4 regions of the Streptomyces sp. NRRL S-920 genome follow, and region 3 is predicted to be linked to each of the others. Evidence: riboswitches for the same ligand, from Rfam matches in the RefSeq annotation. Region 3 holds a riboswitch; each other region holds the start of a gene.
What was found. Region 3 has a riboswitch for cobalamin ahead of IG54_RS0129110 (cobalamin biosynthesis protein). Riboswitches for the same ligand answer to the same signal wherever they lie in the genome.
Positions count from the first base shown of each region.

Region 1: it holds a riboswitch for cobalamin, as region 3 does, so the genes downstream of both, IG54_RS38445 (CbtB domain-containing protein) here and IG54_RS0129110 (cobalamin biosynthesis protein) in region 3, are expected to answer to the same signal.
Region 2: it holds a riboswitch for cobalamin, as region 3 does, so the genes downstream of both, IG54_RS0111330 (ribonucleoside-diphosphate reductase subunit alpha) here and IG54_RS0129110 (cobalamin biosynthesis protein) in region 3, are expected to answer to the same signal.
Region 4: it holds a riboswitch for cobalamin, as region 3 does, so the genes downstream of both, cobN (cobaltochelatase subunit CobN) here and IG54_RS0129110 (cobalamin biosynthesis protein) in region 3, are expected to answer to the same signal.

Region 1 is NZ_JODF01000061.1:1,397-6,520, reverse strand. Features, by position in the region: gene IG54_RS0130770 (kelch motif-containing protein) at 1-885, shown strand, start outside; gene IG54_RS0130765 (glycoside hydrolase family 6 protein) at 943-1,977, opposite strand; cobalamin riboswitch at 2,365-2,488, shown strand; gene IG54_RS38445 (CbtB domain-containing protein) at 2,521-2,742, shown strand; gene IG54_RS0130755 (CbtA family protein) at 2,766-3,548, shown strand; gene IG54_RS0130750 (class F sortase) at 3,529-4,194, opposite strand; gene IG54_RS0130745 (hypothetical protein) at 4,211-4,720, opposite strand; gene IG54_RS0130740 (HAD-IIA family hydrolase) at 4,860-5,124, opposite strand, start outside.
Region 2 is NZ_JODF01000012.1:25,154-30,277, forward strand. Features, by position in the region: gene IG54_RS0111315 (DUF3311 domain-containing protein) at 1-193, shown strand, start outside; gene mctP (monocarboxylate uptake permease MctP) at 190-1,818, shown strand; gene IG54_RS0111325 (GNAT family N-acetyltransferase) at 1,910-2,410, shown strand; cobalamin riboswitch at 2,454-2,594, shown strand; gene IG54_RS0111330 (ribonucleoside-diphosphate reductase subunit alpha) at 2,722-5,118, shown strand; gene IG54_RS0111335 (ribonucleotide-diphosphate reductase subunit beta) at 5,118-5,124, shown strand, end outside.
Region 3 is NZ_JODF01000054.1:5,103-10,226, reverse strand. Features, by position in the region: gene IG54_RS0129120 (putative cobaltochelatase) at 1-737, opposite strand, end outside; gene IG54_RS0129115 (cobyric acid synthase) at 799-2,307, opposite strand; gene IG54_RS0129110 (cobalamin biosynthesis protein) at 2,304-3,257, opposite strand; cobalamin riboswitch at 3,367-3,504, opposite strand; gene IG54_RS0129105 (hypothetical protein) at 3,661-3,885, opposite strand; gene IG54_RS0129100 (inorganic phosphate transporter) at 3,898-5,124, opposite strand, start outside.
Region 4 is NZ_JODF01000063.1:18,220-23,343, reverse strand. Features, by position in the region: gene cobN (cobaltochelatase subunit CobN) at 1-3,168, opposite strand, end outside; cobalamin riboswitch at 3,202-3,340, opposite strand; gene IG54_RS0131215 (cobalamin biosynthesis protein CobG) at 3,446-4,768, shown strand; gene IG54_RS0131210 (precorrin-8X methylmutase) at 4,780-5,124, shown strand, end outside.

The DNA of each region.
Region 1 (5,124 bases), on a different contig from region 3:
TACTCCGGTTCGAACGCGGGCTACGGCCCCGACGACGTGGGCCGCAAGCCAGGCATCTGGGATCTCAAAACCAACAAGTGGCAGGGCATCCCGGGCCTGAGCGACCAGAAGCTCCTGGAGACGTCCGGCACGGTCGAGCTGCCGCCCGCCCAGGACCAGAAGTACATGGTGGTCGGCGGCGGCGGGGTCGGCGAGTCCAAGCAGTCCAGCGAGAAGACCCGCATCGTCGACCTGAAGGCGGACGAGCCGAGGTTCGTCGACGGCCCCCCGCTGGAGAAGGGCACCCGCTATCCGCAGATCTCGACGCTGCCGGACGACACCGTGCTGATCTCCGGCGGCTCCGAGGACTACCGCGGGCGCAGCGACTCCAACATCCACCAGGCGCGGATCTACGACGCCAAGACGGGCGACATGCGGCGGGTGGCCGACCCCGAGGTGGGCCGCAACTACCACTCCGGGTCCATCCTGCTGCCCGACGGCCGCGTGATGTTCTTCGGCTCCGACTCGCTCTACGCCGACAAGGCCAACACCAAGCCGGGCGTGTTCGAGCAGCGCATCGAGATCTACACGCCGCCGTACCTCTTCCACGGCTCGCGGCCGGCGCTCGGCAAGGGCCCGAAGACCATCGAGCGGGGCGAGTCGGGGACCTTCCCGACCAAGCACTCCTCGGCCATCAAGGCGGCCCGCCTCATCCGGCCGAGCGCGTCCACGCACGTCACGGACATCGACCAGACGTCGATCGCGCTCGACCTGAAGAAGGAGAAGGGTTCCGTCACCGTGACGGTCCCGAAGAACCGGAGCCTGGTCGAGTCGGGGTGGTACATGCTCTTCGTCACGGACGACCAGGGCACCCCCAGCGAGGCCCGCTGGGTCCACGTGCCGTAAGGACAGCCCCGTAAGCCGTAGGGACAGCCCCGTAAGGGGCGTCCCCGGCTCGTCCGGCTAGCCCGCGTTCTTGGCGAGGCCCAACGCGTACTCGGGCCACCACTCGCCGGCCTTCGGGCCGCCCCGGCACGTGCCGTCGGACTCGCCCGGGCGCTTGACCCAGAGATACGCGTCGACCAGCGGATCGTCCGTCCTGGTCGTGGGCGTCTCGCCGAGCGCCCGGCCCGGCGGGTTGCACCAGGGGTCCTTGCCCTTGGTGTACGCGCCGTTGCCGTTGCGCCCGGTGTCGATGACGAACGGCTTGTTGCCGATCTTCGCCGAGAGCTTCTTGCCGAACTCCGTACTGGCCTCGGTGGTCTGGAAGTTCGAGACGTTCACCGAGAAGCCGTCGGCCTGCTCGACGCCGGAGCGCTTCAGGGGCTCCCAGAGCGAGTCGGGGTTCTGCCAGCCCGCGTTGCCCGCGTCCAGGTACACCTTGGTGTTCTTCAGGGACTTGAGCTTCTCGATGGCGCCCTTGAGCAGGTCGTACCGCTCCTCGTGGAACTGTTCGGGCGTGCAGTTGTCCACCATGTGGAGCACCGCGTCCGGCTCCAGGATCACCGTGGTGCGGCGGTCGCCGATGCCCTTGGCGACCTGGTCGACGAACGCCCGGTACGCGTTGCCGTCGGCCGCGCCGCCGCCCGAGTACTGGCCGCAGTCGCGGTGCGGGATGTTGTAGAGGACCAACAGGGCGTCACGGTCGGCCTTCTGCGCGGCCTGGGTGAAACCGCGCGCCTGGTCCTCCGCGTTCTCCGGGACGATCCACTCGGGGACCGGCTGCTCCGCGATCTTCCGGATCAGCTCGGCGTCGTCCTTCCTGCCGTCCTTCTCATAGGCGGCGACCTGTTTGGCCGCGTTCCCCTCCGGGTTGACCCAGTACGGGTTCCGGTCCTTGGGCTGCTGCTTCACCGGCTGACCCGATGCGCCGTCCTCCGTGTCACCACCGGAGGAGGAGCACCCGGAAAGGAGCAGCGCGGCCCCCGCGAGCGCCACTCCCGTCCTCGCCCCCCTGACCGCGAAACCATGCCCGCGGCCGGTGCCTTTGCGGTACATCCACTCCCCCTTGGGTGCACTGTCCGGATATCAATCCTGACATACGCCCAGGACGTTTCGGCGAGGCCGGACCACGTCTTCCTGGGGACGCTCATTCGTCCTAGAGTCTGTTGTACGGCCCAAGCCCCCGGCCTTCGCAGCCATTCCCCCTACGCGCGGGATGGCCTGTGAACCTCCCGCGTCGGCGCCGGGTTCCTCCCGCAGCTCGTGCGCACGCGGTCGAGGAACCGGCCCGATCGGCGGCTTCGGGGGGAGCGGGCCGCCGACCGGGCCGGATGCGCCGAGCCGGGCCACCGAGTGGGACGCAGCGGGCCGGGCCCGTACCGTGGGGCCGCCGAGGGGTGTTGACAGCCCCCCTGACGTGCTGGGACTCTCCGGGACGACAAGTCCATACATCGAGGCGACGGTTGACAGGAACCCGGTGCGAATCCGGGGCGGTCCCGCCACTGTGACCCGTACGCGACCGGCGTGCGCGGAAGTCAGGAACTGAACCGTCGTCCTCCTGCCATGGGGCGTGGAAACCCCAGAAGGAGGCCCACCGGTATGTCCCTGCACTCCGCAGCTCCGCACACCGACACCACGGCGAGCCAGGCCGCCGTGACCCAGACCCGCGACTGGCTGATCGCGTCCGCCGCCGCGATCCTCGCGCTCGTCGCGCTGTACGCCGTGTTCCTCGACAACGGCACGCTGATCTCGGCCACCGGCGACTACCTCCACGAGTTCGCACACGACGGCCGGCACCTCTTCGGCGCCCCGTGCCACTGACCGGGCGGACGGACATCAGCACCATGCACTCATCCCCCGTACTCCCCCTGCTCGGACGCGGTCTGGTGGCGGGAGGAGCGGCGGGCCTCGCGGCCGGCCTCTTCTCCCTGCTGCTCGCCGAGCCCCTGATGGACCGCGCGATCCGCGCCGAGGAGAAGCGCTCGGCCGCCGAGGAGCACGCGCACGGCGCGCCGCTGGCCGCCCAGCACCACGAGGAGCTGTTCAGCCGCTCCACGCAGCACAGCGGCCTGGTGGTGGCCGCGGTCGTCGCGGGGCTCGCCCTCGGCGTCCTGTTCGCCGTCGCGTACGCGGCGGTGCACCGCCGCGATCCGCGGGCGACGCCGTGGCCGCGCGCGCTGGCCTTCTCCGCCGCGGCCTTCCTCGCCGTCTCCCTCCTGCCCGGCCTGCGCTATCCGGCGAACCCGCCGGGCGTCGGCGACGCGGGCACCGTCGGCGACCGCCAGGCGCTGTGGCTCGCCGCCGTCGTCATCGGCGTCCTCGGCATGTTCCTCGTACGCCAGGTGTACGTGCGTCTGGCCGCGCGCCCCGAACCGGTGCGGCACCTCGCGGTGGCCCTCACCGCGGTCGTCGTCCTCGCGGCACTGTTCCTGCTCCCCGACAACCCGGACCCGGTCCCGGTGGACGCGACGCTGCTGTGGAACTTCCGCATGCTGTCGCTCGGTTCGCACGCGCTGCTGTGGGCGGTGTTCGCGGCGGTCTTCGGCGCGCTGGGCCTGCGCGCCGCGCTCGGCCCGAGGGCCGAGGCCCGCACCACGGCGCCGGCCTCTACCGCCGCACTCCCGTGAGGTACGCCGAGACGATCACGTTGGCCGTGTAGGCGCGGGCGGCCCTGTCGAAGGTGCCGCCGCAGGTGATGAGGCGCAGTTCGGCGCGGCCCTCCTCGTGGGGGCCGTACGCCTTCTTCGCGTCGAAGCGGTCGCGGGTGACGACCTGGACGTCGTCGACCGTGAACTGCGCGACCGTGCCGTCGTCGCGGCTCACGTCGATCCGCTCGCCGGGGCGCATCGCGCTGAGGTCGTAGAAGACCGCGGGTTTCGTCTCCGTGTCGACGTGGCCGACGAAGAGGGCCGCGCCCGGGGCTCCGGGGCGGGTGCCGCCGCCGTACCAGCCGACGGTGTCCGGCTGCGCGTACGGCGGTGGGTCGATCGCGCCCCCGGCGTCCAGGCCGCGGGCCGCCACGGGGGCCCTGACCTCCAGGGACGGCACGTCGACGCGGTGCGGTCGCGCGGCGGGCAACGGCTCGTGCGCGGGCGGCAGTTCGACGCCGGGGTGGCGGCCGACCGCCGCCGCGTCGCCGGTCGCGGGCGCGGATATGCCGCCGCGCAGCTCCGCGGTCTCGGTGCCCCACAGCCCGAGACCCGTCAGGAGGGCCACCCAGGCGATGCCGGTCAGCAGACGCCCTGACCCGGTCGGGCGTGCGCCGTCGGACACCGTCTCGCCGCGCCCGTCACTCGGAGCGGCGCCGGCGGACGCTGCGGACCGCGACGGCGACCGCCGCGACCCCGGCGAGGACCAGGCCGGTCACGGCGTGCCGGGTGCCGGGGCCCGCCTCGTCGGCACCCGCGGACGCGACCGAGGTGAACTGCGCGGTGCCGCCGCCTCCTGCCCGTACCGGTGCGACCGGCTCCGGGTTGCGCTGGACCACGCGGACCGTGCCGGCGCGCTGGTGGGGGTGGCCGTCGCAGACCACGGTGACGTCGTACGACCCGGAGACCCCGCCACGGATCTTGGCCTTGCCGTGCAGCGCGTCCTTGCCGCCGCCACCCGCGGTGAGCTGGGCGTCCCCCTCGAAGGCTCCCGCCCCGGCCGACCCGGTGGTGCCCTCGCACCCGGAGACGCTCACTTCCACGGTGGCCCCGGCCGCGGCGCCGCCCGGGGTGACGGTGGCCCGCACGGCCCCGTCCTCATGGGCCCGCGCACCCCCGACGGGTACGGCGACGGCCAGCACGAGGGCCACCGCACCTCCACGAAGAGCAAGGGAACATATACGCATCGTGAACAGGAGGGCGGCAACGCGGAGCGTTGACAACCGACGACAACGCCGCAGATCGGCGTGCCAGACCCCGCGGCCCGCGGCATGATCCGCCGGACAGGCCCTAGACCCGGTCCACCAGGTCGGCGATGGAGTCCACGACGGTGGAGGGGCGGAACGGGTACTTGTCGATGTCCCGCCGGGTCGTGAGCCCCGTGAGCACCAGGAATGTCTCCATCCCCGCCTCCAGTCCGGCGAGGACATCCGTGTCCATGCGGTCGCCGATCATCGCGCTCGTCTCCGAATGCGCCCCGATCGCGTTCAGCCCCGTCCGCATCATCAGAGGGTTCGGCTTCCCGGCGAAGTAGGGGTTCTTGCCGGTCGCCTTG
Region 2 (5,124 bases), on a different contig from region 3:
CTGCCTTGTCGCACCCTTCGTGGCCATGCTCTGGGTGGGTTCGTACGCGAAGGTCGAACCGGCCTTCATGGGCATACCGTTCTTCTACTGGTACCAGATGCTCTGGGTGCTGCTCTCCACCGTGCTCACGATGATCGCGTACAAGCTGTGGCAGCGTGACCAGCGCGCCCGCAAGGAAGGTGCGCGGTCATGAACGGCGGAGTCAACGGCGTCGCGCTCGCCGTCTTCATCTTCTTCTTCATCGCGGTCACCGTCATGGGCTTCCTCGCCGCCCGCTGGCGCAAGGCCGAGAACGACCAGAGCCTGGACGAATGGGGCCTCGGCGGACGGTCGTTCGGCACCTGGGTCACGTGGTTCCTGCTCGGCGGCGACCTGTACACCGCGTACACCTTCGTGGCCGTCCCCGCGGCGATCTACGCGGCGGGCGCGGCCGGGTTCTTCGCCGTGCCGTACACGATCCTCGTCTATCCGCTGATCTTCACCTTCCTGCCGCGCCTGTGGTCGGTCTCGCACAAGCACGGCTATGTGACGACCTCCGACTTCGTGCGCGGGCGCTTCGGCTCGAAGGGGCTCTCCCTGGCCGTCGCGGTCACCGGCATCCTCGCCACGATGCCCTACATCGCGCTCCAACTGGTGGGCATCCAGGCGGTCCTCGACGTCATGGGCGTCGGCGGCGGCCCGGACACCAACTGGTTCATCAAGGACCTGCCGCTTTTGATCGCGTTCGCGGTGCTCGCCGCGTACACCTACTCGTCGGGGCTGCGCGCGCCCGCGCTGATCGCGTTCGTGAAGGACGGGCTGATCTATCTCGTCATCGTCGTCGCGATCATCTACATCCCGATCAAGCTGGGCGGCTTCGACGACATCTTCGCCAAGGCCGGTGACGCCTTCGCGCAGACCAACCCCGCGACCGACAAGCCGCGCGGCGCGCTCGTGCCCGCCGAGGCCGGGCAGTGGACGTACGCGACGCTCGCGCTCGGCTCGGCCCTCGCGCTGTTCATGTACCCGCACTCGATCACGGCGACGCTCTCCTCCAAGAGCCGCGACGTGATCCGCCGCAACACCACGATCCTGCCGCTGTACTCGCTGATGCTCGGCCTGCTCGCGCTGCTCGGCTTCATGGCGATCGCGGCGGGGATCAAGGTCGACAACGGCCAGCTGGCGATCCCGCAGCTGTTCGAGAACATGTTCCCCGACTGGTTCACGGGCGTGGCCTTCGCGGCCATCGGCATCGGCGCGCTGGTCCCGGCGGCCATCATGTCGATCGCGGCCGCGAACCTCTTCACCCGCAACATCTACAAGGACTTCATCAAGCCCGACGCGACGCCCGCGCAGGAGACCAAGGTCTCCAAGCTGGTCTCGCTCATGGTGAAGGTCGGCGCGCTCGCCTTCGTCCTCACCATGGACAAAACCGTCGCGATCAACTTCCAGCTCCTGGGCGGCATCTGGATCCTCCAGACCATGCCCGCGCTGGTCGGCGGCCTGTTCACGCGCTGGTTCCACCGCTGGGCGCTGCTCGCGGGCTGGGCGGTCGGCATGGTCTACGGCACGCTGGCCGCGTACGGCGTCGCCTCGCCGACCCAGAAGCACTTCGGCGGCTCGTCCGACACGATCCCGGGCATCGGCGAGATCGGTTACATCGGCCTCACCGCGTTCGTCCTGAACGTGATCGTGACCGTGGTCCTCACCTTCGTCCTGAAGGCGCTGAAGGCCCCGGAAGGCATCGACGAGACCTCCCCCGGGGACTACACCGCCGACGCGGGCGACCCGGGCGTCGTCCAGGAACTGCCGAAGGCGACGGCGGGCGCCGGGCACTGAGTCCCGCCCCACCCCGATATCGCGACCACCACGGAGGGCCGCCGGAAAAACCGGCGGCCCTTCGCCGTCCCCGTGTTGCACACTGCGCCCCATGGACTTCACGCTCACGATCAGATCGGCGCGCCCCGAGGAGTACGAGACGCTCGGCGACCTCACCGCACAGGCCTATCTCGACGGCGGACACCTGGACTTCGGGGAGGACGACCCCTATCTCGCGGTGCTGCGCGACGTGGCGGGGCGCGCGGCGACGGCCGAGGTCCTGGTGGCCGAGGCGGGCGACGAGATACTCGGCTGCGTCACCTACGTCCCGGCCGGCGGCCCGATGGCCGACATCACTCGCGACGGCGAGGCGGAGATCCGCATGCTGGCCGTCTCCCCCGCGGCCCGCGGCCGGGGCACCGGAGAGACACTCGTACGGGAGTGCGTGCGGCGCGCCGAGGAAGCGGGCCGCACCGCGCTCGTCCTGTCCACGCAGACGTCGATGCACGCCGCCCACCGGCTGTACGAGCGCCTCGGCTTCGTCCGCACCCCGGAGCGCGACTGGCGGCCGATCGAGACGGTGCCGCTCCTGACGTACGCGTTGACACTCTAGGCCCGCCGCTCCGAACCGACACAAGATGTGGGCCCGCCTCGGGAACCCGGCACAAGATGTATGCTCGTGCTCGCTGTCGCCGCAGGGGAATCCGGTGCAAGTCCGGAACTGTCCCGCAACGGTGCATGTGTACGCGTTTGGCGTACGCGGAGTCCGAGGACCTGCCGACAGTGCGCCCGTGCCGTCCGGCCCGGGTGCCGACCGTCCGGGCCTCGTGGAGTGGGCCGGTGGACGCGGTACGCCGCCCTGTCCGGGTGCGCCCGTGTGCCCTCCCCTCCCCTGGCCCAGAGCCGAGCGAGGGAGTGCCCCACGTGACCATCGCGCCTGCCGAACCCGCGTCAGCGACCAAGCCGACCGCCGAGGGTGGCGAAGGAACCGACGGCCCAGGGGCCGCGCTGCTGCGCACCCTGACCGAACTCACCGTCGACCTTCCCGACGCCGACCCCGGCCGGGTCGCCGCCGCCGCGCTGCGCGGCCGCTCGGCCAGGGCCGACGCGTCGGAGCTGCGGGAGCTGGCGACCGAGGCGGCCGCGGGGCTCATCTCCGACGACCCGGCGTACTCCAAGCTGGCGGCCCGGCTCCTGTCGATCGGCATCCGCGAGGAGGCGGCGACGCAGGGCGTGCGCTCCTTCACCGAATCCGTGGCGGTCGGCCACCGCGAGGGCCTGATCGCCGACCGCACGGCGTCCTTCGTGACCGAGCACGCGGCCCGGCTCGACGCGCTGGTGGACGCCGCGCTCGCCGATGGCGCCGACTTCCGCTTCGAGTACTTCGGCCTGCGCACCCTGCACAGCCGCTATCTGCTGCGCCACCCGATCACCCGGCAGGTCATCGAGACCCCGCAGCACTTCATGCTGCGCGTCGCGAGCGGCCTGGCCAAGGACGACGGCGCCGCCGCCGTGGACGAGGTCGCCGCGCTGTACGGCCTGATGAGCCGCCTGGACTACCTGCCGTCCTCGCCGACGCTCTTCAACTCCGGCACCCGCCACCCGCAGATGTCCTCCTGCTACCTCCTCGACTCCCCGCTGGACGAGCTGGACTCGATCTACGACCGCTACCACCAGGTCGCGCGGCTCTCCAAGCACGCGGGCGGCATCGGACTCTCGTACTCCCGTATCCGTTCCCGGGGTTCGCTGATCCGCGGCACGAACGGGCACTCGAACGGCATCGTGCCGTTCCTCAAGACCCTCGACGCCTCGGTCGCCGCCGTGAACCAGGGCGGCCGGCGCAAGGGCGCCGCCGCGGTCTACCTGGAGACCTGGCACTCCGACATCGAGGAGTTCCTGGAGCTGCGCGACAACACCGGTGAGGAGGCGCGTCGCACGCACAATCTCAACCTCGCGCACTGGATCCCGGACGAGTTCATGCGCCGGGTCGCCGCCGACCAGGACTGGTCGCTGTTCTCCCCGGCCGACGTGCCCGAGCTGGTGGACCTGTGGGGCGAGGAGTTCGACGCCGCCTACCGCGGGGCCGAGGCCGCCGGGCTGGCGAAGAAGACGATCCCGGCCCGCGATCTGTACGGCCGCATGATGCGTACCCTCGCGCAGACCGGCAACGGCTGGATGACGTTCAAGGACGCCGCCAACCGCACCGCCAACCAGACGGCGGAGCCCGGCCACACCGTGCACTCCTCCAACCTCTGCACCGAGATCCTCGAGGTGACGGACGACGGCGAGACGGCGGTCTGCAACCTCGGCTCGGTGAACCTCGGCGCGTTCGTGGAGGACGGCGACCTCGCCTGGGACCGGCTCGACGAGACCGTCCGGACGGCCGTCACCTTCCTCGACCGTGTCGTCGACATCAACTTCTACCCGACCGAGCAGGCCGGGCGGTCCAACGCCAAGTGGCGCCCGGTGGGCCTCGGCGCGATGGGTCTCCAGGACGTCTTCTTCCAGCTGCGGCTGCCCTTCGACTCCCCCGAGGCGCGCGCCCTGTCCACCCGCATCGCCGAGCGGATCATGCTCGCCGCGTACGAGGCGTCCGCCGACCTCGCCGAGCGCGAGGGCCCGCTGCCCGCCTGGGACAAGACCCGGACCGCGCGCGGTGTGCTGCACCCCGACCACTACGACGTGGAGCCGGCCTGGCCGGAGCGGTGGGCGGCGCTGCGGGAGCGCATCGCCCGGACCGGCATGCGCAACTCCCTGCTGCTGGCCATCGCGCCGACCGCCACCATCGCGTCCATCGCGGGTGTCTACGAGTGCATCGAGCCGCAGGTCTCCAACCTCTTCAAGCGCGAGACGCTCAGCGGTGAGTTCCTCCAGGTCAACGCCTACCTCGTGGAGGAGCTGAAGCGGCTCGGCGTCTGGGACGCGCAGACCCGCGAGGCGCTGCGCGAGGCCAACGGCTCGGTGCAGGGCTTCGGCTGGATCCCCGAGGACGTCCGCGCGCTGTACCGCACGGCGTGGGAGATCCCGCAGCGCGGTCTGATCGACATGGCCGCCGCGCGCACCCCGTTCCTCGACCAGGCGCAGTCGCTCAACCTGTTCCTGGAGACGCCGACCATCGGCAAGCTCTCCTCGATGTACGCGTACGCCTGGCAGCGGGGCCTGAAGACCACGTACTACCTGCGCTCGCGCCCCGCCACCCGCATCGCCCGCGCGGCGGGCTCCAACGCCGCCACCGCCGCCCCCGTCCCCGCGCAGGTCACGGCCGAGGAAGCCGTCGCCTGCTCCCTGGAAAACCCCGAGTCCTGCGAGGCCTGCCAGTAATGAGCA
Region 3 (5,124 bases):
CGCGCCGCCACGACCCGCTCCCGCAGCGCGGTCTCGTCCTCGGCCCAGCGCCCGGCGAACCCCTCGGGGTCGTCGTCGTACGCGAGCCGCCGCCGGACGACCTCGACGCGCTGGTCCGTCTCGCGGGACGCCGCCACCTCGACGGTGAGGCCGAACCGGTCGAGCAACTGCGGCCGCAGCTCGCCCTCTTCGGGGTTCATGGTGCCGACGAGCAGGAAGCGGGCGGCGTGCCGCACGGAGACGCCCTCGCGCTCCACGTACGAGGCGCCCATGGCGGCGGCGTCCAGGAGGAGGTCGACCAGGTGGTCGTGGAGAAGATTGACCTCGTCGACGTAGAGGATGCCCCGGTGCGCGTCGGCGAGCAGTCCGGGCTCGAAGGCCTTCACGCCCTCCGCGAGTGCCCGCTCGATGTCGAGGGCGCCGACGAGGCGGTCCTCGGACGCGCCGACCGGCAGCTCCACCATGCGCGCGGGGCGCGCCGTGCCACCGCCCGCCTCGTGCGGGCCGTCGGGGCAGTTCGGGTCGGGCGCCGCGGGGTCGCACGAGAAGCGGCACCCGGCGACGACCGGCACCTCGGGCAGCAGCGCCGAGAGGGCGCGTACGGCGGTGGACTTGGCGGTGCCCTTCTCACCCCGTACGAGTACGCCGCCGACGGCGGGCGAGACGGCGTTCAGCAAGAGCGCGAGCCGCAGGTCGTCCTGCCCGACGAGAGCGGTGAACGGGTACGGGGTACTCACAGAGCCTCCTTGAAGCGGTGGTGCGGTGCGGCGCTCACGAGAACGCCGGCGAGTACGGCGCTCACGACGGCGCTCCGGGCGCGATGAACGGCAGCCCGGCCGGCGGGCCGTTCTCGATCAGGCCAAGGAGCGCGTCCGTGTCCGCGTGTTCTTCGATCAGGTCACCGAGCAGGTCGAGCTGCTCCTCGCGCAGCGCGCCGAAGCAGGTGTCCGGGGCGGGGACGAAGCGGCGCCCGGCCGCGCGCGCCACCTCGGTGAGGAACCGGCGCCGGAACGCGTCGCTCTCCAGCGACCCGTGCCAGTGCGTGCCCCACACCTCGCCGACCCGGCAGCCGTCGAGGAAAGGCTCCCCACCCGTGACGTCGGCGACGCCATGATGGATCTCGTACCCCTCGACCGGCTCGCCGAGGGCCTCGCCCACCGGTCTCGCCAGCGTCTTCTCGCGGGCGAACCGCACCCGCACCGGCAGCAGCCCGAGGCCGTCCACCGAGCCCGCCCGCGACTCGACCTCGTCCTCGATGTGCTCGCCGAGGGCCTGGAAGCCGCCGCAGATCCCGAGCACCGGCCGCCCCTCGGCGGCGCGGCGCGCGAGGGCGTCCGCGAGACCGCGCTCGTGCAGCCACTCAAGGGCCCGCACGGTGCCGCGTGTTCCCGGTACGACCACGAGGTCGGCGTCGACCAGCTCCTCGGCCCGGTCCACGAACCGCACGACGACACCCGGCTCCGCGGCCAGCGCGTCCACGTCCGTGAAGTTGGACATCAGCGGCACCGCGCACACCGCGACCCGCAGCACGTCCTCGCCGACCGGGGGCGCCACCGCGGACTCCCGTACGGCGCCGCGCAGGGAGACCCGCAGGCCGTCCTCCTCGTCGATGCCGAGCCCGTGCCGGAACGGCAGCACACCGAACGTGCGCCGCCCGGTGAGGCCGTGCAGCATGTCGAGGCCGGGTTCGAGGAGGGAGACATCGCCCCGGAACTTGTTGACGAGATACCCCGCCACCAGCTCCTGGTCGGCCGCGCTCAGCAGCGCCGTCGTCCCGAAGAAGGAGGCGAACACCCCGCCGCGGTCGATGTCACCGACCACCAGGACGGGGAAGCGGGCGGCTCGCGCGATGCCCATGTTCACGATGTCCGTGCGCCGCAGATTGATCTCGGCGGGACTGCCCGCCCCTTCACAGATCACGGCGTCATAGCTGCCCCGCAACTCCTCGAGGCATCCCACGACGGTGTCGAGCAGCGCGGCCTGCCGCCCCCCGTGGTAGCCGCGCGCGCTCATCTCGCCCACCGGCTTGCCCATCAGCACGACCTGGCTGGAGCGGTCGCTGCCCGGCTTGAGCAGTACGGGGTTCATCAGCGCGCTCGGCTCGACGCGGGCGGCCTGCGCCTGCATGGCCTGCGCCCGCCCGATCTCCGCTCCCTCGCGGGTGACGAAGGAGTTGAGCGACATGTTCTGTGCCTTGAACGGCGCGACGGACACGCCCTTGCGGGTCAGCCACCGGCAGATCCCGGCGGTGACGACGCTCTTGCCCGCGTCGGAGGTGGTCCCCGCGACGAGCAGCCCACCACTCATATGTCTCTCCTCGACTTCGTCGACCGCAGTGCCCGGCGGGCCGCCACCGCGACTCCCAGCGCCAGCCAGCCGACCCGCCGCGACAGCTTCACGGCCCGCTCGATGTCCTCGACGCCGACGTCCCGGCCGTCCGCGTTCAGCACGGGCCGGTGCTCGACGCGCCCCGCGTACGACAGGGTCCCGCCCAGCCGTACGCCCAGCGCCCCGGCGAAGGCCGCCTCGACGGGCCCGGCGTTGGGGCTCGGATGCTTCGCGGCATCGGCCCGCCACGCCCGCACGGCCCCGGCGGGCGCGTCCCCCGCGAGAGCGGCCAGGGCGGCCGTGAGCCGGGCCCCCGGCCACCCGAGGACGTCGTCGAGCCGGGCGGAGGCCCAGCCGTAGCGGCGGTACTTGGGCGACTTGTGGCCGACCATGGCGTCGAGGGTGTTCACGGCGCGGAACGCGACGAGCCCCGGCACCCCGCCGACGGCACCCCACACCAGCGCGCCGACCACCGCGTCGGAGGTGTTCTCGGCGACGGACTCGACGACGGCACGCGCGATCCCGTCGGAGTCCAGCGCCTGCGGATCCCGCCCGCACAGATGGGGCAGCCGCTCCCGCGCCACCTCCACGTCACCGGCGGCCAGCGCCCCGCCGATGGCCCGCGCCTCCCGGCCCAGCGAGGTACCGCCGACCACGGCCCAGGTCGCGGCCGCGGTCAGCGCGACGGACGCGGCGGGGGAACGGCGTACAAGACGAGCGGCGAGGGTGGCGGCACCCGCCGCGCCCCCGGCACAGACCACGGCGTGCAGCGCGCCCCACCCGCGGTGGTCCCGCCACAGCGCCCGCTCGACGGCGGCCGCCGTACGACCGAACGCGGCGACCGGATGGCCCCGGCGGGGATCGCCGAGCAGCAGGTCGCCGAGGAGGCCGGCGGCGGCGCCGTACGCGAAGTCGCGATCGGCACTCATGGGCTCAGCCCGTCGTCGTACGGAGAAGGGAGCTGGCGCTCGGGAACTGGTCCGGCAACGGGCGGCCGCGCATGGCGATATGTCCTCACTCAGGGTGTCCGCGCCCTGGTTCGACGTGATCGGCGGCGAGAGTTCCTGGCTTCCGGGGAGCGTCGTGGCTTCCCGGTGACAGTGGCGGGACCGCGCCGGATTCGCACCGGCTTCCTCTTCTGCCGCCGTAGTTGGCCCCGGCAGTCCACCACGCCCCGCGAACGCCCGTCAACTCGCTGTTGACCTGCGGCGGGAGAGTGTGCGGAGCCCCACAGCGGTGCTTCACAGCGGTGCTTCACAGCGAGGTCCCGCATACGACGGTGGGGGTGCGGGACGCGTACACGTCCCGCACCCCCACCGGGGACCGCTGCCGTCAGGCGACGATCAGATAGATCCCGTACGCCACGGCCGCCGCGCACAGCGCGAAGCAGGCGTACGCGCCGGTGCGCGCCATGGCCGCGGAGCCGCCGCCCGACGCGGACGCCGTCTCCTGCTTGGAGAGACCGATGATGCCGAGGGTGAACAGGCCCACGAGAGCCACCGTCACGGCGAGGCTGACTCCGAAGACGGAGCCGAGAGCTGCCCAGTCGATGTTCATGCTGATGTGTCCTTACACCGTCGCGGGCCGGGCGGGGTCCGCCATGGCGCCGGTCGTGGTCGAGGTCGGGGCCGCGATGGTGGCCTTGACCGGTTCGTCGGAGGGGGCCCCGACGGCGGCCAGCGGGCCGGCCGGGGGCGGCTGGACGGCGGCGATCGCGGTGGTCACGACGCCCAGGGGCTCGGCGCCCGCGGTGTCGTGGCCGTGGCGGATCTCGTCGTCGGTGACGTTGGTGTGGTCCACGGAGTTGCGCCGCGAGAGCGCCCAGATGACGGCCGAGCCGGCGATCAGGAGTGCCGCGGTGACCGCGATGCCCCAGGGGCCCTGCTTGGTGAGGAACTCGGCGCCCGCGCCGACCAGACCGGCGGCCGGCAGGGTCAGACCCCACGCGACGAACATCCGGGTCGCGGTCGACCAGCGGACCACGCCGCCCTTGCGGCCGAGGCCCGCGCCCATCACGGCACCGGAGCAGGACTGCGTGGTGGAGAGCGAGAAGCCCAGGTGCGAGGAGGCCAGGATGACCGTCGCGGCGCTGGTCTGGGCGGCGAAGCCCTGCTGCGGCTGGAGGTCGGTGAGGCCCTTGCCCATGGTGCGGATGATGCGCCAGCCGCCGAGGTAGGTGCCGAGGGCGATGGCCACACCGGCCGAGACGATGACCCACATCGGGGGGTTCGCGCCGGGGTTCAGGACACCGCCGGTGACCAGCGCGAGCGTGATGATGCCCATGGTCTTCTGCGCGTCGTTCGTGCCGTGCGCCAGCGAGACGAGGCCCGCGGAGGCGATCTGGCCCGCGCGGTAGCCCTTGGCGGTCGCCCTGGTGTCGGTGTTGCGGCCGATGCGGTACGTCAGTCGCGTCGCCAGCGTCGCGGCGAGACCCGCCACGAGCGGCGCGGCGAGGGCCGGGATCAGCACCTTGGTGACGACGGTGCCGCCGTTGATCGACGACCAGCCCATCGACATGACCGCGGCGCCGATGAGGCCGCCGAAGAGGGCGTGGGAGGAGCTGGAGGGCAGGCCCACCAGCCAGGTCAGCAGATTCCAGAGGATCGCGCCGACGAGCGCGGCGAAGATGACCTCGGTCTTGAGGCCGTCCTCGTTGACGATCCCGCCTGAGATCGTCTTGGCGACTTCGACGGAGAGGAAGGCTCCGACGAGGTTCAGCACGGCGGACATGGCCACCGCCGTCTTGGGCTTGAGAGCGCCGGTCGAGATGGTCGTCGCCATCGCGTTGGCAGTGTC
Region 4 (5,124 bases), on a different contig from region 3:
GGCGCGCACGGTGGCGACCATGCCGCCGTGGTACTGGAAGTAGTCGTCGGAGTCCGCGATGTCGTGCTCGCGGGTGTCCGTGTTCTTCGCGGCGACCGCGATGCGCTTGTACGCGGTCTCCATCTCGGCGCGCGCCGGGCGGCCTTCGAGCCCGCGGCCGTAGGCGTAGCCGCCCCACACCGTGTAGACCTCGGCGAGGTCCGCGTCGGTGCGCCAGTCGCGGGAGTCGATGAGCTGGAGCAGGCCCGCGCCGTACGTGCCGGGGCGGGAACCGAAGATGCGGGTGGTGGCCCGGCGCTCGTCGCCGTGCTCGGCCAGGTCGGCCTGGGCGTGGGCGCGTACGTAGTTGTGCTCGGCGGGCTCGTCCAGCGAGGCGGCGAGGCGCACCGCGTCGTCCAGCAGGCCGATCGTGTGCGGGAACGCGTCGCGGAAGAAGCCCGAGATGCGCAGCGTCACGTCGATGCGGGGGCGGCCCAACTCCTCGTAGGGGATGGCCTCCAGGCCCGTGACGCGGCGCGAGGCATCGTCCCAGACGGGGCGGACGCCCAGCAGCGCGAGGGCCTCGGCGACGTCGTCGCCCGCCGTGCGCATCGCGCTCGTGCCCCACAGGGACAGGCCGACGGAGGTGGGGTAGCCGCCGTTGTCGGTCCTGTACCGCTCGATGAGCGAGTCGGCGAGTGCCTCGCCGGTCTCCCAGGCGAGGCGGGAGGGGACGGCCTTGGGGTCGACGGAGTAGAAGTTGCGGCCGGTCGGCAGGACGTTGACCAGGCCGCGCAGCGGGGAGCCCGAGGGGCCCGCCGGGACGAAGCCGCCGTTCAGGGCGTGCACCGCGTGGTCGAGTTCGGCGGTGGTGGCGGCGAGGCGCGGGACGACCTCGCGGGCCGCGAACTCCAGGATGGCGGCGACCTGTTCGCCCTGGTCGCGGGGGACGGCCGCGAGGTCCCAGTCCGCGTCGTCCATCGCCTGGACCAGCGCGCGGGCCTTCTCCTCGGCCTCGTCGGCGCTCACGCGCGTCGCCGCGGACTCGTCGAGGCCGAGGGCCTCGCGCAGGCCCGGCAGCGCGGTCGTGCCGCCCCAGATCTGGCGGGCGCGCAGGATCGCGAGGACGAGGTTGACGCGGTCGGCGCCCGCCGGGGCGGTGCCGAGCACGTGCAGGCCGTCGCGGATCTGCATGTCCTTGATCTCGCAGAGCCAGCCGTCGACGTGGAGCAGGAAGTCGTCGAAGCCGTCGTCGTCCGGGCGGTCCTCAAGGCCGAGGTCGTGGTCGAGCTTCGCGGCCTGGATGAGCGTCCAGATCTGTGCGCGGATCGCGGGCAGCTTCGCCGGGTCCATGGAGCTGATCTGGGCGTACTCGTCGAGGAGTTGCTCCAGGCGCGCGATGTCGCCGTAGGAGTCCGCGCGGGCCATCGGCGGCACGAGGTGGTCGATGAGCGTGGCGTGCACGCGGCGCTTGGCCTGGGTGCCCTCGCCCGGGTCGTTCACCAGGAACGGGTAGATCAGCGGGAGGTCGCCGAGCGCGGCGTCGGGGCCGCAGGCCGCCGAGAGGCCCGCGTTCTTGCCGGGCAGCCACTCCAGGTTGCCGTGCTTGCCGAGGTGGACCATCGCGTCCGCGCCGAAACCGCCGTCGGCGGCAGGGGCCGCGATCCAGCGGTAGGCCGCCAGGTAGTGGTGCGAGGGCGGCAGGTCGGGGTCGTGGTAGATCGCGATGGGGTTCTCGCCGAAGCCGCGCGGCGGCTGGATGAGGATGAGGAGGTTCCCGCGGCGCAGGGCGGCGAGCACGATGTCGCCCTCCGGGTCACCGCCGTCGCCCACGCGGGAGCGGTCCAGGAACATCTCGCCGGGGGGCGGCCCCCAGTGCTCCTCGACGGAGTCCCGCAGCTCCTGCGGCAGCGTCGCGTACCACCGCTTGTAGGCGGCGGCCGGGATGCGGACGGGGTTGGCGGCCAGCTGCTCCTCGGTGAGCCATTCCTGGTCGTGGCCGCCCGCGTCGATCAGCGCGCGGATCAGCTCGTCGCCGTCACCGGAAACGAGGCCCGGGATCTCCTCCGAGGGGCCGAAGTCGTAGCCCTCACCGATGAGCCTGCGAAGGAGCGCCACGGCGGACGCGGGGGTGTCGAGGCCGACCGCGTTGCCGATCCGCGAGTGCTTGGTCGGGTAGGCGGAGAGCACCAGCGCGAGGCGCTTGTCGGCGGCCGGGATGTGCCGCAGGCGCGCGTGGCGCACGGCGATCCCGGAGACCCGGGCCGCCCGCTCGGCATCCGCCACATAGGCCGGGAGCCCGTCCTCGTCGATCTCCTTGAACGAGAACGGCACGGTGATCAGACGTCCGTCGAACTCCGGCACCGCGATCTGGCTCGCCGCGTCCAGCGGCGAGACGCCCTCGTCGTTCTCCTCCCAGGCCGAACGCGAGCCGGTCAGGCAGAGCGCCTGGAGGATCGGCACGTCGAGCCCGGTCAGCGCGCCCGCGTCCCACGACTCGTCGTCGCCGCCCGCGGAGGCCTCGGCGGGCTTGGTGCCGCCCGCGGCGAGGACCGTGGTGACGATGGCGTCGGCGGGCCGCAGCGCGTCGATCAGCTCGGGCTCGGGAGCCCGCAGCGAGGCCACGTACAGCGGCATCGGGCGGGCGCCCGCGTCCTCGATGGCGCCGCACAGGTCGTCGATGAACGCGGTGTTGCCGCTCATGTGGTGGGCGCGGTAGTAGAGCACCGCGACGGTCGGGCCCTCGATGTCGCGCGCGGTGCGCTCCAGCGGGCCCCAGGACGGCGCGGGCGCCGGCGGGTCGAAGCCGTGGCCGGTGAGGAGCACGGTGTCGGAGAGAAAGCGGGCCAGCTGCTCCAGGTTCGCGGGGCCGCCGTGCGCGAGGTAGGCGTGTGCCTCGGCGGCGATGCCGACCGGCACGGTCGAGGACGCCATGAGCTGGGCGTCGGGCGCCTGTTCACCGGTGAGGACCACCACCGGCAGACCGCTGGCGGTGAGCTGGTCGAGGCCGTCCTGCCAGGCGCGTACGCCACCGAGGAGGCGTACGACGACGAGGTCGGCGCCCTCCAGCAGGGAGGGCAGCTCGGCGAGGTCCAGACGGGACGGGTTGGCGAACCGGTAGTCGACCGGACCCCCCGCCGCGCGGGCGCTGAGCAGGTCGGTGTCGGAGGTCGACAGCAGCAGAAGCATGCGTGCGCAGGCCTTCCTCGGGGTGTCCGCGCCCCGGGTGGTCGTATGGACGGCAGGAGTTCCTGGCTCGCCCCACCTCGGTGGGGTTCACAGTGGCGGGACCGCGCCGGATTCGCACCGGGCTTCCTCCCTCGGGTCCTGGTGGACCCACGCCGTCGCTGGCGTCGGCGAACCTGGCGGCCCGCCGCCTGCATAGTAAGTCCTGCCCACCGATCGCGGGGCGGCCACCTGCCAGGACGGGCCGTCTCGGGAGGCGACCGCCCGGATCCGCCTGGGTATGCTCGCCGCCATGCCGCCCAGCCGAGCAACTTCCATGAACCAGGGCGAATCACCCATACGTGACCGGATACGCGACCGGGGTGACGCCTGCCCCGGAGCCCTCCGTCTGCACCGTGCCGACGACGGCGCACTGGCCCGACTCCGCCTGCCCGCAGGCCTTTTGACGGGACGTCAGGCGTCGGTCCTGGTTGACGCGGCGGAGCGTCTGGCGGACGGGAACCTCAGCGTCACCTCGCGCGGCAACATCGAGCTGCGCGGCCTCGGCGAGAGCTGCGGCGCGGAACTCTCCACGCTCCTCGCGGACGCGGGCCTGCTGCCCTCCGAACGCCACGAGCGAATCCGGAACATCGTGGCGTCCCCGCTGGCCGGCCTCGACCGACTCGGCCACGCCGACGTGCAGTTGTGGGCCCGTGAGCTGGACGGACTGCTGTGCGCCGAGGAGTGGACGACGGCGCTTTCCGGCCGCTTCCTGTTCGCCCTGGACGACGGGCGCGGGGACGTGGCCGGGCTCGGCGGCGATGTGACCTTGATCGCAGAATCGGGCGGTACGGCGGTCGTACGCGTCGGGAGCCACGCCCTGCGCGTCCCCGGCGCCGCCGCCCCCCGCGCCGCACTCGCCGCCGCCGGGGCCTTCCTCGCCGCCGCGCGTGCGGCGGGCAACGGAGCCTGGCGGGTACGGGAGCTGCCCGCGGGGCACGCCGTCGACCTCGCCGGAGCCCTGCGGCGAGGCACCGAGGGCAGCACGGGCAGCGACGGCATCGACGCCGAGCCCGCACCCATCCCGCACCTGCCCAGCCCCGCCCCGCCCCTGCCCGGCGTCGTCGGCCGCGCGGTGGCGGTGGGCGCCCGCCTCGGCCGCGTCACGGCCGCCCAGTGGCGCGCCCTGCTCCCGGCCCCCGCCGACGAGCTGCGGGTCACACCGTGGCGCGGCCTGGTCGTCCCGGGCTTCGGGGACGACGCGGCGGCCCGCGCACGCCTGGCCGCGCTGGCCGACGCCGGCTACCTCACCGACCCGGGCTCGCCCTGGCTCGGCGTCGGCGCCTGCACCGGCCGCCCCGGCTGCGCCAAGTCCCTCGCCGACGTACGCGCGGACGCCGTCCCCGGCGCCGGGGGCCTGCCCGTCCACTGGTCGGGCTGCGAGCGCCGCTGCGGACACCCGCACGGCGACTGGGTCGACGTCACCGCCGTCGGGGACGGGCGCTACGAGGTGACGGCGCACACCGGCGGCACGGCGGCGCCCGTGAGCGGCGGGACCCTGACCGAGACGGTCACGACGGCACGTACGACATCCGCAACCACCACCACAACGGCCACGAGATGAGCGAGAGCACAGTGTTCGACTACGAGAAGGACGGCGCGGCGATCTACCGCGAGTCCTTTGCCACCATCCGCGCGGAGGCGGACCTCGCCGGTCTGCCCGCCGATGTCAGCCAGGTCGCGGTGCGGATGATCCACGCCTGCGGGATGGTCGACCTCGTCCGCGATCTCGCCTTCAGCCCGCGCGTGGTGGCCGACGCCCGCAAGGCGCTGCGCGACGGCGCGCCGATCCTGTGCGACGCGAACATGGTCGCGAGCGGCGTCACCCGCAAGCGGCTGCCCGCCGACAACGACGTGATCTGCACCCTCACCGACCCGTCCGTCCCGGACCTCGCGGCACAGCTCGGCACCACGCGCAGC